DNA from 2 places in the Peribacillus sp. NPDC097224 genome. Region 2 is predicted to be linked to the other one. Evidence: riboswitches for the same ligand, from Rfam matches in the RefSeq annotation. Region 2 holds a riboswitch; the other holds the start of a gene.
What was found. Region 2 has a riboswitch for glycine ahead of gcvT (glycine cleavage system aminomethyltransferase GcvT). Riboswitches for the same ligand answer to the same signal wherever they lie in the genome.
Positions count from the first base shown of each region.

Region 1: it holds a riboswitch for glycine, as region 2 does, so the genes downstream of both, ACIQXR_RS09910 (amino acid permease) here and gcvT (glycine cleavage system aminomethyltransferase GcvT) in region 2, are expected to answer to the same signal.

Region 1 covers NZ_JBIWDK010000004.1:87,301-95,174, reverse strand. The annotation lists gene ACIQXR_RS09920 (sodium:solute symporter family protein) at 1-288, opposite strand, end outside; gene ACIQXR_RS09915 (DUF3311 domain-containing protein) at 285-485, opposite strand; gene ACIQXR_RS09910 (amino acid permease) at 695-2,032, opposite strand; glycine riboswitch at 2,226-2,305, opposite strand; gene ACIQXR_RS09905 (GNAT family N-acetyltransferase) at 2,529-3,071, opposite strand; gene ACIQXR_RS09900 (amino acid permease) at 3,362-4,750, shown strand; gene ACIQXR_RS09895 (TolB-like translocation protein) at 4,971-6,035, shown strand; gene ACIQXR_RS09890 (stalk domain-containing protein) at 6,103-7,494, shown strand; gene ACIQXR_RS09885 (3'-5' exonuclease) at 7,658-7,874, shown strand, end outside.
Region 2 covers NZ_JBIWDK010000001.1:197,689-205,562, forward strand. The annotation lists gene ACIQXR_RS01040 (YqhG family protein) at 1-716, opposite strand, end outside; gene ACIQXR_RS01045 (DEAD/DEAH box helicase) at 694-2,382, opposite strand; glycine riboswitch at 2,703-2,797, shown strand; glycine riboswitch at 2,801-2,885, shown strand; gene gcvT (glycine cleavage system aminomethyltransferase GcvT) at 2,983-4,089, shown strand; gene gcvPA (aminomethyl-transferring glycine dehydrogenase subunit GcvPA) at 4,108-5,451, shown strand; gene gcvPB (aminomethyl-transferring glycine dehydrogenase subunit GcvPB) at 5,448-6,905, shown strand; gene ACIQXR_RS01065 (rhodanese-like domain-containing protein) at 7,065-7,448, opposite strand; gene ACIQXR_RS01070 (lipoate--protein ligase family protein) at 7,645-7,874, shown strand, end outside.

The DNA of each region.
Region 1 (7,874 bases), on a different contig from region 2:
TTTCCAAATGGCCGGAAGTAGCCAATAGGATAATACATAAGACAAGGTAATATAAATGAGGACGTATAAAGCGGGCGCACCCTTTCCATAAGCCCAGCCGCTTCCTCCAAGGAAGGAGAAGGTTGTGTAAATTTCCCCTGCCATCAATAGAAAGACGAATATGGCACCAAAACCGCGGCCGCCCACCGTCCATTGTTCCAGGTTCATGTCTTTTCCTTTTGTCGAACGGATCCCAAGAAAAATCGATAAAAGTAAAAATGCTAAAATAATGATAAGAGCAATATTCATTCTTCTTCACCTTCCCGGTTCCTAGGATCCAACTTATACATGACGGCTAGAGTGACGGAAGTGAGCACGACCCACATCGCCATCCAAAACATATAAAAAGGCATCCCCAATACATAAGGTTCTACTTTATTAACAAAAGGAAGAAACCCTAATATGCCGATAAAAGGAACGAGTGTAAGAATATATAATACTTTCATGAAGCAACCCCTCCATTCTAAATATGTTTCACAGATTATGATGTTTTTCTAAAAAAATGTTTCCGTAATACCTAGTACCTTACACTAATTCAATAAAAAAATTAATAGTGTGGCAGAAAAAAATATTCGTCACGCTTCATTTTACTCTCTCATTTAATCACAGGAAAATGGGATAGGAAGGTAGACTTCCGTATCCCAAAATTCCTCGTTCATTTTTTTCGATAGTTATATATGACAACTAAAAGAATGAACCAAAGCGGTGTCAGCAATAATGACGGCCTGGTCGCCTCAGCAAACAGCATGACGATCAAGATGAAGACAAACAGCCCTAATATTACATAGTTGATGAAAGGTGTTAAGGGAGCCCTGAAAGTGGACGTAGCCCTTAAGTCCGGACGTTTTTTCGTATACCTGATATGGGAAATCAAGATGATGCTCCAGACCCATAGGAAGCAGATTGCACTAATCGTTGTCACGATGGTGAAAGCTTGCTCCGGTATGATTTTACTTAATAATGCCCCAATGGAGACGACGATGGTGGACGTAACCAATGCATTACTCGGAACAGCACGTTTATTTAATTTCTTAAGTTTAGCAGGTGCTTCGTTATTGTTGCTCAAGGTATAAAGCATGCGGCTTGTTGAAAACAATCCACTATTCCCGGCAGAAGCGGCAGATGTCAACACGACGAAATTGATAATCCCTGCAGCAACCGGAATCCCGATCAAGGCGAAGACCTCCACAAATGGGCTGCTTGCGGCATCGAGCTGTGTCCATGGATTGACGCAAAGGATGACGGTGATGGCACCGATATAGAAAAGCAATATCCGGACAGGGATCTTATTGATCGCTGACGGGATGTTTTTTTTCGGATTGGCGGTTTCGGCCGCTGTTACCCCAATGATTTCGACACCAACAAAGGAGAAGACGACTAGCTGTAGGGAAAGCAAAAAGCCGGATGCGCCGTTCGGGAACATGCCCCCATGACTCCAAAGGTTGTTGAGGGAAACGGTTCCTGTATCGGTTTGGAAACCAATGATGAGTAAGACAATTCCCACAACGATCAAGGCGACGATCGTGATGACTTTAATGAGGGAGAACCAGAACTCCAATTCTCCAAATAGCTTCACGGTCAACAAATTCAATCCTAGTAGAATCACCAAGCAGGCAAGTGCAGGGATCCATTGCGGAATGTCGAACCAATATTGCATATAGACCCCGACAGCGATAATATCGGCCATGGCCGTCATGATCCAACAGAACCAATAGGTCCAGCCAGTCACGAACCCAGCCCACGGTCCGATGTATTCCGTGGCGAATTCGGTGAATGAGGAATATCCCGCGTTGGACAACAGCAATTCCCCTAAAGCCCTCATGACGAAAAACAAGGCAATCCCGATAATCAGATACGAAAAGATAATGGAGGGTCCCGCCAACTGTATGGCTTTTCCGGATCCCAAAAATAACCCGGTCCCGATGGTTCCTCCTATGGCGATGAGTTGTACATGTCGATTTTTCAAATCCCTTTTCAATTCTTGTTTAGCCAATTTGTGCGCCCCCGTTGTTATAATTCTTGAATGTGAAGTACATGGTCCGTTGATTCCAATCGATCACCAGGGCAATGAATCTGTCCAGTTTAGTAGCGATTTCACTTCGTTTTTTTAGTGATGATTGAAAAAAGACAATAAAAAAAGAGATTGGAAGCTACCAATCTCGAAAGGTTAAAGAATAACAAATATTCGTTACTCTTCTGTCCTTTTGCCTGAGATTGTGAATCCTTCGGCGCTGCACGTGTGTACAGTCTCTCCAGAAGCTGCTCCTGCTATAGTGTGATCCATAGCATTCATCGCTTGCTTAGTATGTGGTTGTCAATAAATGGCCACTGTTAAAGATAAAATTCTTTTTAGCAACTCATTTACTCTTTTAAAATAATAATGGAATTCTATCACTATTTTGATTTTGGGTCAAAGGGATATATTGTAAATGTGGTGGGGGTGAATCTATATGCTAACTTTGATGCCAAGAAACGATGCGAACCCCGAATCAGTTTGATAAGGACATTTTTTCATAGTCCCTTTTAAGAATGGCCATGATGATTTCGTCCGAATATTTTCCGTTGAAGTATAAAGACTCTCGTAAAATCCCCTCTTTGATAAAGCCAACTTTTTCATAGGCTCTTATTCCACGTGAATTATGGCTGAATACTTCCAGTTGCAGACGATTTAAAGATAATTCTTCAAAAACAAATGCTAAAACAAGTCGGATAGCTTCTGTACCATACCCTTTGCCCGTTAATTCAATGGCATTCATCGAAATTCTAAATCCTGCCTTTTTGTCCTCTTCGTCCATATCAGAGATGGATAATTCCCCGATCATCCGATCGCTTTCGTTTAAGCAAATGGCTAGATCATGGCGTGATGGATCTTCACGTACATTCTTTATATGACATTGAAGCTGCTCTAAAGTGAATATAGATCTTGTTCCTGTCATATACCGTATCTCTTCATCCTTTGTATTTTCTAAAAGGATAGGTGCATCCGATTCTTTTAAATAGCGGAGATAGATTCTTTCTCCTATTAATTTCATTGTCTTTTCACCTCCGTCGATACTTACTATCAATAGTACATAGGATTTCTTCACCCGTATAGGGAAAGAACCATTACCAATCATGTCCTCCTATCCATTACTTCTAGACGGCCAAAAGTGTTTTTCCTAAAAGTACATTTGTATTTCTACGGAATATTTATTATTATAAGATAAGGAAATGCTTTTGTGGGTAGAGTACTTTAGGAAGCATTGTAAATCTATTAAATTACTTATCTTAAATAAGGATTAGAGAATCGTCATTTTATGCTTGTACATCTGGGGGAGTTATCATGTCAAATAAAGAATTAACTAGAGGGCTGGAGGCACGTCATATTCAGATGATTGCCTTGGGCGGTACGATCGGTGTTGGATTATTTATGGGATCTGCCAGCACAATTAAGTGGACCGGCCCCTCTGTTATGCTGGCGTATGCCATCGCGGGACTTTTTATCTTTTTTATCATGCGTTCGATGGGGGAAATGCTGTACCTGGAGCCTACTACGGGCTCATTCGCAACGTTTGCGAGTGATTATATCCATCCGTTGGCAGGATTTGTAACTGCTTGGAGCAACTGGTTCCTATGGGTGTTGGTCGGCATGTCTGAAATCATTGCCGTAGGATTATATATGAACTTTTGGTTCCCTGAACTGCCGGCTTGGATTCCTGGAGTGGTGGCCATGGTCATCCTTGGCGCCGCTAACCTCATTTCCGTCAAATCCTTCGGTGAATTCGAATTCTGGTTTGCACTGATCAAGATCGTTACCATCATCTTGATGATCATTGCCGGTCTAGGTCTTATCTTTTTCGGGATAGGGAATGGTGGAGAGGCAATTGGACTTTCCAACCTATGGGATAATGGCGGTTTCTTTACGGGGGGATGGAAAGGTTTCTTCTTTGCCCTTTCCCTTGTTGTGGCATCTTATCAAGGCGTTGAACTTATCGGGATCACTGCAGGTGAAGCAAAGGATCCGAAGAGGACCATTACAAAAGCGATTCAAACGATCATATGGCGCATATTAATCTTCTATATCGGCGCGATTTTTGTCATCGTCACGGTATTTCCTTGGAATCAACTTGATGAACTTGGAAGCCCGTTTGTATCGACCTTTGCCAAAATAGGCATTACCGCAGCCGCGGGCATCATCAACTTTGTCGTGATCACGGCGGCAATGTCAGGATGCAACAGTGGGATTTTCAGTGCAGGGCGCATGCTTTATACCCTTGCGTTGAACGGACAAGCCCCAAAAATCTTTGCAAAAGTATCGAAAAGCGGAGTGCCGGCCTATTGTACAATCGCTGTCATGCTGGGCTTGGCCATTGGCGTTGTCCTGAACTACCTGGCTCCACCGGAAATATTTCTGTATGTGTACAGTGCCAGTGTACTGCCAGGGATGATTCCATGGTTCGTGATTCTTATTAGTGAGCTTAGGTTCAGGAAGGTACGAGCTGAGGAAATGAAAAACCATCCATTCAAAATGCCTTTTGCTCCGTATACCAACTACGCAACGATTGCATTCTTACTATTGGTATTGGTCGGCATGTGGTTTAACCCGAGTACGCGACTTTCCTTGATTGTGGGCATCGTTTTCCTAGCAATCGTTGTAGCTTGTTACTATCTACTGAAAATGGATAAGCGGGTACCCTTAGACGTGAAGGCGAAAGAGGATGTATCTGCGTAATATAGAGTGTCGGAAAAAGTTATGCTTCGTGCATAGCTTTTTTTGTTTGACCGATATAGTGAGGGAATTGACCGATAAAAGTGGCCATTTGACCGATAAACCTCTTAAATGGACTGATAAAAATAGAATCAATCCAAAATTTATAAGTCGATATACCTGGAAATCTGATATAGTAAATATGGACTACTAAAATACTACAAAAAGGAAAGAAGGGGAAAAAATGAAAAGATTTATACTGTTTGTTATTAGTGTAATTATTGTTATTTCTTTTGTTACACCTACAGCTACAATAGCAGCGTCGAAGTCTACGTACTATACCGTAAGTGGAACGAATAACGTTTCACCTGGTGTTTATCAAGGAGTTCCAAATGGCAAAAGCAAAATTGTTTTAAAGGAAAAAATGTATACACTTAAAGAAACAGCTAAACCTCCAATGAAGATAGAGGATATGAATGTATTTTATGTAAAAGGCCGTTTAGCAAAAAAGAATGATGATCCTTGGGGTTTAAATACATTACCCATTCAAGAAGTAGAAAGTGTTGGTAATGACTTGTATATAGCAAAATTCTTATTCTCTGCTGCATACTATGGTAGTTGTGGCGGCGGTGGCGCTGATATTTTAGAAATTTATAAACGAAACAGTAAAGGGAAGCAAAGTAAAATTACAAACGATAAGGTGAGTAGTAATACCACTGATACATTTTCCATCAATGGTAAACACATTTACTATGCAAAAGTAGTAAATGAGGCATTGAGTAATTATACAATCGTTAAAGCAACGCTGGAAGGAAAGAAAAAACAGACACTAAAGAAAGGCGTCGATGATTTCTGGGTAAATGGAAAATCTATTTATTATATTGATAATAATGCTCTATATAAAATGGACCTTAATGGAAAGAACAATAAGAAACTATCTAAACTAAAAGCAAAGTTGTATGGCAATAGTGGTTGTGATGGCGGGAATTATTCTATTTCTAATAATGGATTATCTGTATCAGACTACTCAAGTGAGGCCCAATATTTTATAGATTATTCGACGGGTAATGTACAAAAATTAAAAGTGAATGTTGATATTCAAGATGTGGATGTAAAGAAAAAAAGGTTGGTTGCCACTACTTGGAATGGAGAAAATTATACGTATAATTTATATGATGTAAAAGGGAAGAAATTAAAAAAGATAAAGACAATGGATGACAGCATTAATTATCAATCAATCAAAATTGATGCAAAAAAAGGTGAATTTTATTATGTAAAAGGTACGAAACTTTATTTGATAAAGTACTAGTCTTTCTTAAAATGGTAGGATGATATTTTCAATTACTGCACTATTTTTATATACCTTGGAGGTTATTATGAAGAAAGTATTATCAACTGCTCTAGCTGTCAGCATCGCTTTAACTGCTACATTATCCACAAGTTCTGTTTCAGCAATGAACCCAACAATAGAACCTAAAATGATTAATCAATCACTCCCACAACAAGACGGATATAAAACACAAGCAAAACAGAAAACGTATTCGAATGCACTTTATAAAGATGCGAGAAAAGCAGAAGCGTACATAAATGACATAAGAAAGAAAACGGGATTACACCCAATGAAACTAAATCTTAAGGCAAGTAAAGCATCTCAGAATCATGCTAATTATTTAGCTTACAACGGGTATGAACTTGGTCATTACGAAACAAAGAAAGGCAAATACGCTACGGGAATGACGCCTGATGATAGAATAGAAAAAGTCGGTATACCCATGAATGAATCATTTACATCTGAAGTTATCGCGTATATGGGTGATGATTATAAAGAGAATATCAATGCGCTTTTGGACACCGCCTATCATAGGGGCGTTATATTAAGCCCACTGTTTCCTGAAATGGGGATTGGACAAAAGGACCTGGCATTCGTCATAAATCCAACATTAGGTGCATACACGGAGGATAAAGCAGAACTGGCTAAAGACTTTGTCTACCCATATAATGGTATGAAAAATGTACCTATAGGTTTTTATGGATTCGAAAACCCAAACCCTTTGGAACAATTCAAGGTCGATAAATCAGGTTACATCATCTCTTTCAATGGGAATACAACAGATGACGACGTGGTATTTGAAATGAAAGATAGTAAAGGAAATGTTCTCCCTTACTTCTATGACGTGGATGGAGGCACCATGTATTTCTACCCTAAAATAGAGTTGGCACACAATGAGAAATATACGTCAACCATGAAATATAAAAACGAAGCAACAGGGAAAGAGAAAACAAGAACATGGTCATTCACTACGAGAAAGGAAGTATTGGATTATGAGATGGAGGATAATGAAGCAAACCTTGTTATCAATGGGAAAGTTGTTCCTACAGCTGTTGAAGATTATTACACTAGACACACTGACTACAGTAAGCCTATTATAAAAAACGGTATTGCTTATATCAAGTCCGGATATATCTTTCCTCGACTGAACGGAACAGCGAGTTATAGTTCAAAAACAGGTAAGACAACAGTCAAGACGAAGTCTAAAACCATTATCTTTAAAACAGATTCCAAGAAGGCAACCGTTAACGGAAAGAATAAAACACTTAGTCAAGCACCAATTAAGGTTGGCGGAAAAGTATATGTGCCGATTAGTCTATTGAAAACAACCATGGGGATAAACGGAACGTATACTAAGAAGAAGAGAACAGTCTCTTTAACTGGGAAACTTGATACACCTTATAAGTACAGTAGTAAAATAAAGGTAGGGCAAGACTGAAATAATCATCAATCACCTTCATTTGATGTCTATACTTTTCTCACCTTTTATCCGTATATAGTTATAACCGGAGAAGTTACCGAACCCATGGTAACTTCTCTTTTTGCATTTACTGATAAACGATTAATCTATTTAAATATTGAAATAAAAGGAGATTATAAAAATGGTTTTAGATTTTGTAGCTGTAGATATAGAGACAACAGAATTTTCAAGACAATACGATAGTATTATATCAATTGGTGCTGTACATATTTATGATGGGAAGGTGGCTAATGAATTCTATGAACTCATCCATACTTCAAAAGCCATCACAAGTCAGATAAGACATATAACGGGTATTTCAAATCGTGACCTGATTGGAGCAAGAAACGCGGCAGAAG
Region 2 (7,874 bases):
AATGCCTGTTTCTCAGTAAAATAGCTTTCGCTTTTATCTTCCATATCCTTATAAAAATGTTCCAATAGATTCAAGTCTGTCTGCCACCGTTCCATCGCTTCTTCCGCCCAGGTATGATCATCATTCTCGAAGCTTTTACGAATATATGTATCCAGTCTGGATAGCCCGCTTTTAGGCATGATCAAGGGGGAAAGTGTAAAAGAATAATCCGGTATTTTGGGAGTGACCTTGACCGACAGGAGACGCTCATGAAATCCTTCTATGAATTCACCGGAAATTAAATTAAGTCCTATGGACATGAAGATATCTTTTTTTCTGTCACACTGATAAGAGATTTTTACATTTTGGGTGAGCCAAGGAAAAAGTGGACTTTGGCCCGTCTTTAAGGGAGGCCTATCCTCAAAAAGCCTGATGAAACCTGCCAGCCTCTTGGTCGACTGGATAATTTGGTGGAGCCGTGGCGAACCAAAATGAATGATTTCCCCTTTCAAGTCAGGCGGTGCCAGTTCGGGTTGGGTGATGAACGTAAGCATGCCAGGACTCGGTATCCCACCGGTTTTTTCGAGATAGTGCCAATAAAAAGGTCTGTTCATAAGTTCCTTATCCATTTCGATCGTTAACTGAACAGTGAGATATGAAGAGGTATTTTCCAACACCTCACATGCGTTGGATTGAAAGTAGGTTATTAAAAAATCATGAATTTCCTGTTGCTGCATGGATTTCACCATCCTTCATAGCTTGTGCGAACTGAATCATGGATGACAAATTATCCATTTTAATTTTCATTTCTCCTTCTGATTTGGACTCTCCGACAACATCAATTAAATATTCCTCGATATTGTTAATATCCAACTTCGTTAAAATATCATCCAGTTCTCCAATTACCTTTTCAAATAAGTGGATTTTTTCATATAACAATTTCAAAATATGTTCTTCGACTGTATTTTTAGTGGCAAAGTTATAAATCATGACGTCTTCTTCTTGACCAAGTCGATGAATCCGTCCAATCCTTTGTTCCAACCTCATTGGATTCCAAGGCAAATCAAAATTGATCAAGTGATGGCAAAACTGTAGGTTGATTCCTTCTCCTCCGGCTTCGGTGGCAATCAATACCTGGATTTTCTTCTGGAATAGTTCCTTCATCCAATCTTTTTTACCACGCTTAAACCCTCCGCGGAATGGAACGGATGAAATGCCATGCTGTTGCAGGTACCATTGTAGATAAAGCTGTGTAGCGCGATATTCGGTGAAAATAATGACCTTGTCATCAATTTTCTTAATAAGTTCCAAAGCCTTCTCTGCCTTTGAATTTTGTTCGGTGAGGTTTACTTTCTCAAACAGATCATCTAATCTTGCTTCAAAGTCAGCCGATGGTTCTTTGTATTTTTCCTTCATATTCTTCAATGTATAGTAGACTGCTTCTCGGCTGCTGCATGCTTCCCTTTGAAGGGTGAGTGAAGAAAAAGCACTTCCTTTTGTTCCGTCTGATATTGGTTTAAACTTCGTTACGGCATCATACAAGGCTTGTTCAGTTGGTGAAAATTCAATGATGATTGTCTCTACACGCCGTTTCGTCCATTCAATTCCAGTATCGGCACGTCGGTTTCTTATCATGACCGTATTGACAAGCTCCTTTAAGTGCTCATCTTCTAGAATGTTCCGGCCTTTCCCTTTGTATTTTTCGGAAAAGAGTGCGGCATTTCCTAGGTGTCCAGGCTTTAATAATGAAACGAGATTAAAGATTTCCTCGATTTTATTCTGAATGGGTGTAGCAGTCAGCAATAAACAGAATTTCTTTTTAAGATTTTGGACAAATTCATAATTTTTCGTTTTATTATTTTTAAGTTTATGAGCTTCATCAATAATGATAAAGTCATATTCTTGATTGAAAATGATATCCCGATGGGGGGCTCGCTTAGCCGTATCGATGGAGGATATGACGATATCGCATGATTCCCATACATAACTCTTCCTTTGAACGACTGCAGGAATATGAAACTTCGTATTCAGTTCGAAAGCCCATTGGGTGACAAGTGATGCGGGTACAAGGATCAAAACCTTTTTAACCAGTCCCCGAATCATATATTCTTTTAAAATCAATCCTGCTTCGATAGTCTTACCAAGACCGACCTCATCAGCCAATATGGCTTTGCCATTCATCTGTTCAACCACCTGACGTGCTGCCTCTAATTGATGGGGAAGGGGAGTCAGTTGTTGAAGGTGCTTTGGCGCTTGTAAGCCTTCAAAATCAGGAATAATTAGGTTCTCTTCCATTTGGATGGCCAGTTTATAAAGATCCCAATTTCCCCATGGACCGTCGTTTTCCATCTTTTGCAGAAATTCATCATTCCATTCAGAACTGAAGGATATATTGATTTTCATTGATTCTTGCTCCTTCTTAAAACATAATTTTCTTAGTTTCTTTAAACCATGAACCTTTTTATAGGGTAATAAAATCTTTCTCCACAAAAGTTATTGCAGAGTAAAGTATCTTAGGGTAGGATGTAAATATATTTAGAAAATTGCAATAGTACTGAAGTTAGAAGGAAAATATTCTTCTTGGATAATAATTTTAGTTATTATAGTATTAGCATTTGGATAGTGCTTTATCCAAAGATCAACAATGAGCAGATTGGTACCCATTTCACGCAAATGGATGACCATCAGGTGGAGAATTTTCAGTCTTTTCCATCAATATGCGGGTGAGGATAAGGGGAGAGACTACCATCTACATATGTAGCGCCGAAGGAGCAAACTTAGCAGTGAATCTCTCAGGCAAATGAACTCTTATCGGACGCGACTCTGGAGAGCGCCAATTATTTAATGACGGCCACCAAAGGGGAAAACCTATAATAATAGGTAAACTTTCAGGTTTCAGGACAGAGAAAAAGCCATTTTGGCTTTCTCTGTCCTTTTTTGTGTCTTTTTTTAAGGAATATCAGCTGAAAGAGAACAAGCAAAAAAATTGAAGGAGGTCATTTTTTGAGCAATTTAAAAAGAACGCCATTATTCGAGGTTTACAGTGAGCACGGTGGAAAAACGATCGATTTTGGTGGGTGGGAACTGCCTGTGCAGTTTACCGGCATAAAAGATGAACACGAAGCTGTGCGTACAAGAGGTGGCTTATTTGATGTGTCGCATATGGGAGAGATTGAGGTAAAAGGTTTCGGGAGCCTTTCTTTTTTACAAAAGATGCTGACGAATGACGTAGCCAAGCTGAAACAGGGCGGAGCGCTATACACAGCCATGTGTTATGAAAATGGGGGGACCGTGGACGATCTTATCGTTTACCAAAAAGCGGAAGAGGATTATCTGCTTGTGGTCAATGCAGCCAACATCGAGAAAGACTTCAATTGGCTTCAGGTGAATGGTATGGAAGGTGTCAGCATCAATAATGTTTCAAACGATTATGCGCAACTTGCTCTGCAGGGTCCTCGAGCGGAGAAAGTATTGCAGAAGATTACCGACCAAACTGATTTAAGCACAATTGGCTTTTTTAAATTTAAAGAAGACGTCCACATTCATAATATATCCACGATGGTTTCACGTACAGGGTATACGGGGGAAGATGGTTTCGAGATATATTGCCGAAGTGAGGATGGTCCAGCCCTTTGGAGAGAAATTTTGGAAGCTGGTAAAGATGATGGGATACAACCGATTGGACTGGGGGCCCGTGATACCCTTCGGTTCGAAGCAAAACTACCGCTTTATGGTCAAGAGCTTTCGCCGGATATCACCCCAATCGAAGCGGGGATTGGTTTTGCGGTTAAACCGGATAAGGCGTCAGACTTTTTTGGGAAAGCCGTGCTTGCCGAACAAAAGGAAAAAGGGGCACCACGTAAGCTTGTTGGCATCGAAATGATTGACAGAGGCATACCTCGGCATGGCTATAAAGTATATAACGGGGAGAAACTCATTGGCGAAGTGACGACAGGGACTCAGTCACCAACATTGAATAAAAATGTAGGATTGGTCCTTATCGATAAAAATCACTCAAGTCTATCCACGGAAGTAGAAGTGGAAATCCGTTCTAAGAGACTGAAAGCCATTGTTATCCAAACACCTTTTTATAAAAATACACGAAAATAGAAGGGAATGGTCCATAAGATGAAACATCGTTACTTACCGATGACAGAGCAGGATAAAAAAGAAATGTTGGAAGTTATAGGGGTCACAACCGTCGATGATCTCTTCAGCGATATACCAGAAAATGTCCGATTTCAAGGTGAATATGACATAAAACCAGCAAAATCAGAGCCAGCTTTAATGAAGGAACTATCGAAACTGGCTTCCAAAAATGCGGATTTGAAAAACTATGCATCTTTCCTTGGGGCTGGCGTGTATGATCATTATTCGCCTGTCATCGTCGATCACGTCCTATCCCGTTCGGAGTTTTATACAGCCTACACTCCCTATCAACCGGAAATTTCTCAAGGAGAGCTTCAGGCCATCTTTGAATATCAAACGATGATATGTGAATTGACGGGTATGGAGGTGGCGAATTCCTCGATGTATGACGGTGGAACAGCCTTAGCCGAAGCGGCCATGCTTGCCGCCGGACAAACGCGCCGGAAAAAGATTCTATTATCATCTACTGTCCATCCTGAATCAAGGGAAGTGGTGAAAACCTACGCAAAGGGTCAACGGGTGGAGGTCATCGAGATTCCTCATAAAGACGGAGTCACAGATATTGCTGCTTTAAAAGACCTGGCTTCAGATGATATTGCAGGTGTCATCGTACAGTACCCCAACTTCTTTGGACGCATCGAACCGTTGAAGGAAATGGAAGCAATCATACATAACGAGAAATCGATGTTTATCGTATCGAGTAATCCGCTTGCACTTGGTGCATTGACTCCGCCGGGAAAACTCGGTGCCGATATCGTGACAGGTGATGCTCAGCCATTCGGCATTCCTGCCGCATTCGGCGGACCTCATTGCGGATATTTCGCGGTCACGAAAAAACTGCTACGGAAAGTCCCGGGCCGTTTAGTCGGTCAGACAGTGGATGAGGATGGAAAACGGGGCTTCGTATTGACGCTCCAAGCACGTGAGCAACATATACGCCGTGACAAAGCTACATCCAATATTTGTTCCAATCAGGCATTGAACGCATTGGCAGCCTCTGTAGCCATGACTGCTCTAGGGAAAAAAGGCGTCAGAGAAATGGCCGTCCAGAATATTCAAAAAGCCCATTACGCAAAAAAGACGCTCCAAGCACAAGGAATTGAAGTGGTCTTTGAAGGACCTTCGTTTAATGAATTTGTCATTAAGTTGCCTCTTCCCTACAAAGATATCAATAAGAGGCTCTTTGAAAAAGAAATGATTGGTGGTTTTGACCTGGGCTCCGTTTATCCCGAGTTGAAAAATCATATGCTAGTGGCTGTAACGGAATTAAGAACAAAAGAAGAAATCGATGCATTTGCGCAGGAACTGGGGGATCAACTATGAATAATCAAGATCAATCACTCATTTTTGAAATCAGTACAGCCGGTCGAATCGGGTATAGCCTTCCTGAAATGGATGTAGCGGATACTCCACTAGAAGAAATCCTGCCTGTGGAATATATACGTACGGTGGAAGCCGAGCTTCCGGAAGTTTCCGAGCTTGATATCATGCGTCATTATACGGCTTTATCCAAACGGAACCATGGAGTGGACTCTGGGTTTTATCCACTCGGCTCCTGTACGATGAAATATAATCCGAAAATTAATGAAAATGTCGCCAGGTACAATGGTTTTACCCATATTCATCCATACCAGGACCCAGAAACCGTCCAAGGTGCCCTAGAGTTGTTATTTGACCTTCAGGAACATTTGACGGAAATTACAGGAATGGATCAAGTGACCTTGCAGCCTGCTGCCGGGGCGCATGGTGAATGGACTGGGCTCATGATGATCAGGGCTTTCCATGAAGCGAATGGAGATGTAAACCGTACGAAAGTCATCGTCCCCGATTCGGCCCATGGAACGAACCCGGCTTCGGCAACAGTTGCCGGACTAGAGACGATTACGGTAAAATCCAATGAATTCGGGCTCGTGGACCTTGAAGACTTGAAGCGAGTGGTAGGACCAGATACAGCAGCATTAATGCTTACGAATCCAAATACATTAGGCTTATTCGAAGAGGACATCCTGGAGATGGCACAGCTTGTCCATGACGCCGGTGGAAAGCTTTATTATGACGGGGCTAACCTGAATGCTGTTCTTTCCAAAGTGCGTCCAGGAGATATGGGTTTTGACGTTGTTCATTTAAATCTCCATAAAACATTCACTGGACCCCATGGCGGAGGAGGACCTGGTTCAGGTCCGGTTGGGGTGAAGTCGGATTTAATTCCCTATTTGCCTAAACCGATCGTGACAAAAGAGGGCGATCAGTTTGTCCTTGATTATGACCGTCCACAATCCATTGGAAGGGTCAAACCCTATTATGGGAACTTCGGCATCAATGTAAGGGCTTATACGTACATAAGGTCAATGGGACCGGATGGACTTAAGGCCGTTACGGAGAATGCCGTCATCAATGCAAATTATATGATGCGACGTTTGGAACCATTTTTCGATTTGCCATATAATCGCCATTGTAAGCATGAATTTGTATTGAGTGGTCGGAGGCAAAAGCAGTTGGGAGTCCGTACATTAGATATTGCGAAAAGACTACTTGATTTTGGGTATCATCCACCTACCATATATTTTCCGTTAAATGTAGAAGAAGGAATGATGATCGAACCGACGGAAACGGAGTCAAAAGAAACACTGGACGCTTTCATAGATGCAATGATACAAATAGCCAAGGAAGCCGAAGAAACCCCTGAAATCGTTCAGGAGGCACCCCATACCACGGTTATTAAACGCCTGGATGAAACATTGGCCGCTAGAAAACCAATTCTTCGTTATCAAGCATGATGCTGAAAAAACCCCTGCCAGATGGCGGGGGTTTTTTAGTTGGTGAAATTCATATGTATCTCGGGAAATAACATGCTTGGCCTGTTAAGCATGAGTTCCCTATTGAACAGTATGATATGTTTCAAAAACGGATAAGATGTAAGGTTTGGGCAATTGGCCTTATTTCTTCGCCTTGATCTTCCCTGTCCACATTTTGAAACCGCCTTTTAAGTGAAAAAGTTCCCTGTAGCCTTTTTTATATAGCATGGCTGCCGCTCTTCCGCTAATGATTTCACTTTGAGCATACAAGTATACAGGCTTGTCCTGCCTAATCTCCACTAAGCGGGTCTTCATTTGTGTCATAGGGATATTTCTTGCCCCTAAGATATGTCCATTATCAAAATCATTAGGTTCCCGTACGTCAATTAATTGAACTTTTCTGTAATTAGCGATAAATTCTTCCTGTGTTAAGGTTTTAACGATTTTACGTTGACGGAACCAATTAAATAGTGAATATGCAACGATGGCTACTATGATGATAATCAGTGTATATAAGATATCCAACCATAAAAACTCCCTTCTACCTAAACGAATACAGACAATGTCTATTATATAATTGGTTTCTCCAATAATCAAAAAAATTTTATAAATATTTGGTGGAATAGCTTACTTTCTTTTTTACGTTGCTAAACTCTGGTAAACTACTACTTGTGAGTTTTTTTAGAGGGTTTAATAAGCCTACGTGAAAAGAGGGGTAATCGTGACGAAAGAAAAATGGGGATTCATTGATTCAGGCAATTGTTCACCTGCTTATAATATGGCAATGGACGAAGCACTTTTGAATTGGCAGAGTAATGGGGAAATCCCTCCCATGATCCGGTTTTACGGGTGGAACCCGGCTACATTATCCATCGGGTATTTTCAAAGGGCTGAGACCGAAATCGATTTGGCGGAAGTTGAAAGGCAAGGCTTAGGTTTTGTCCGTAGGCC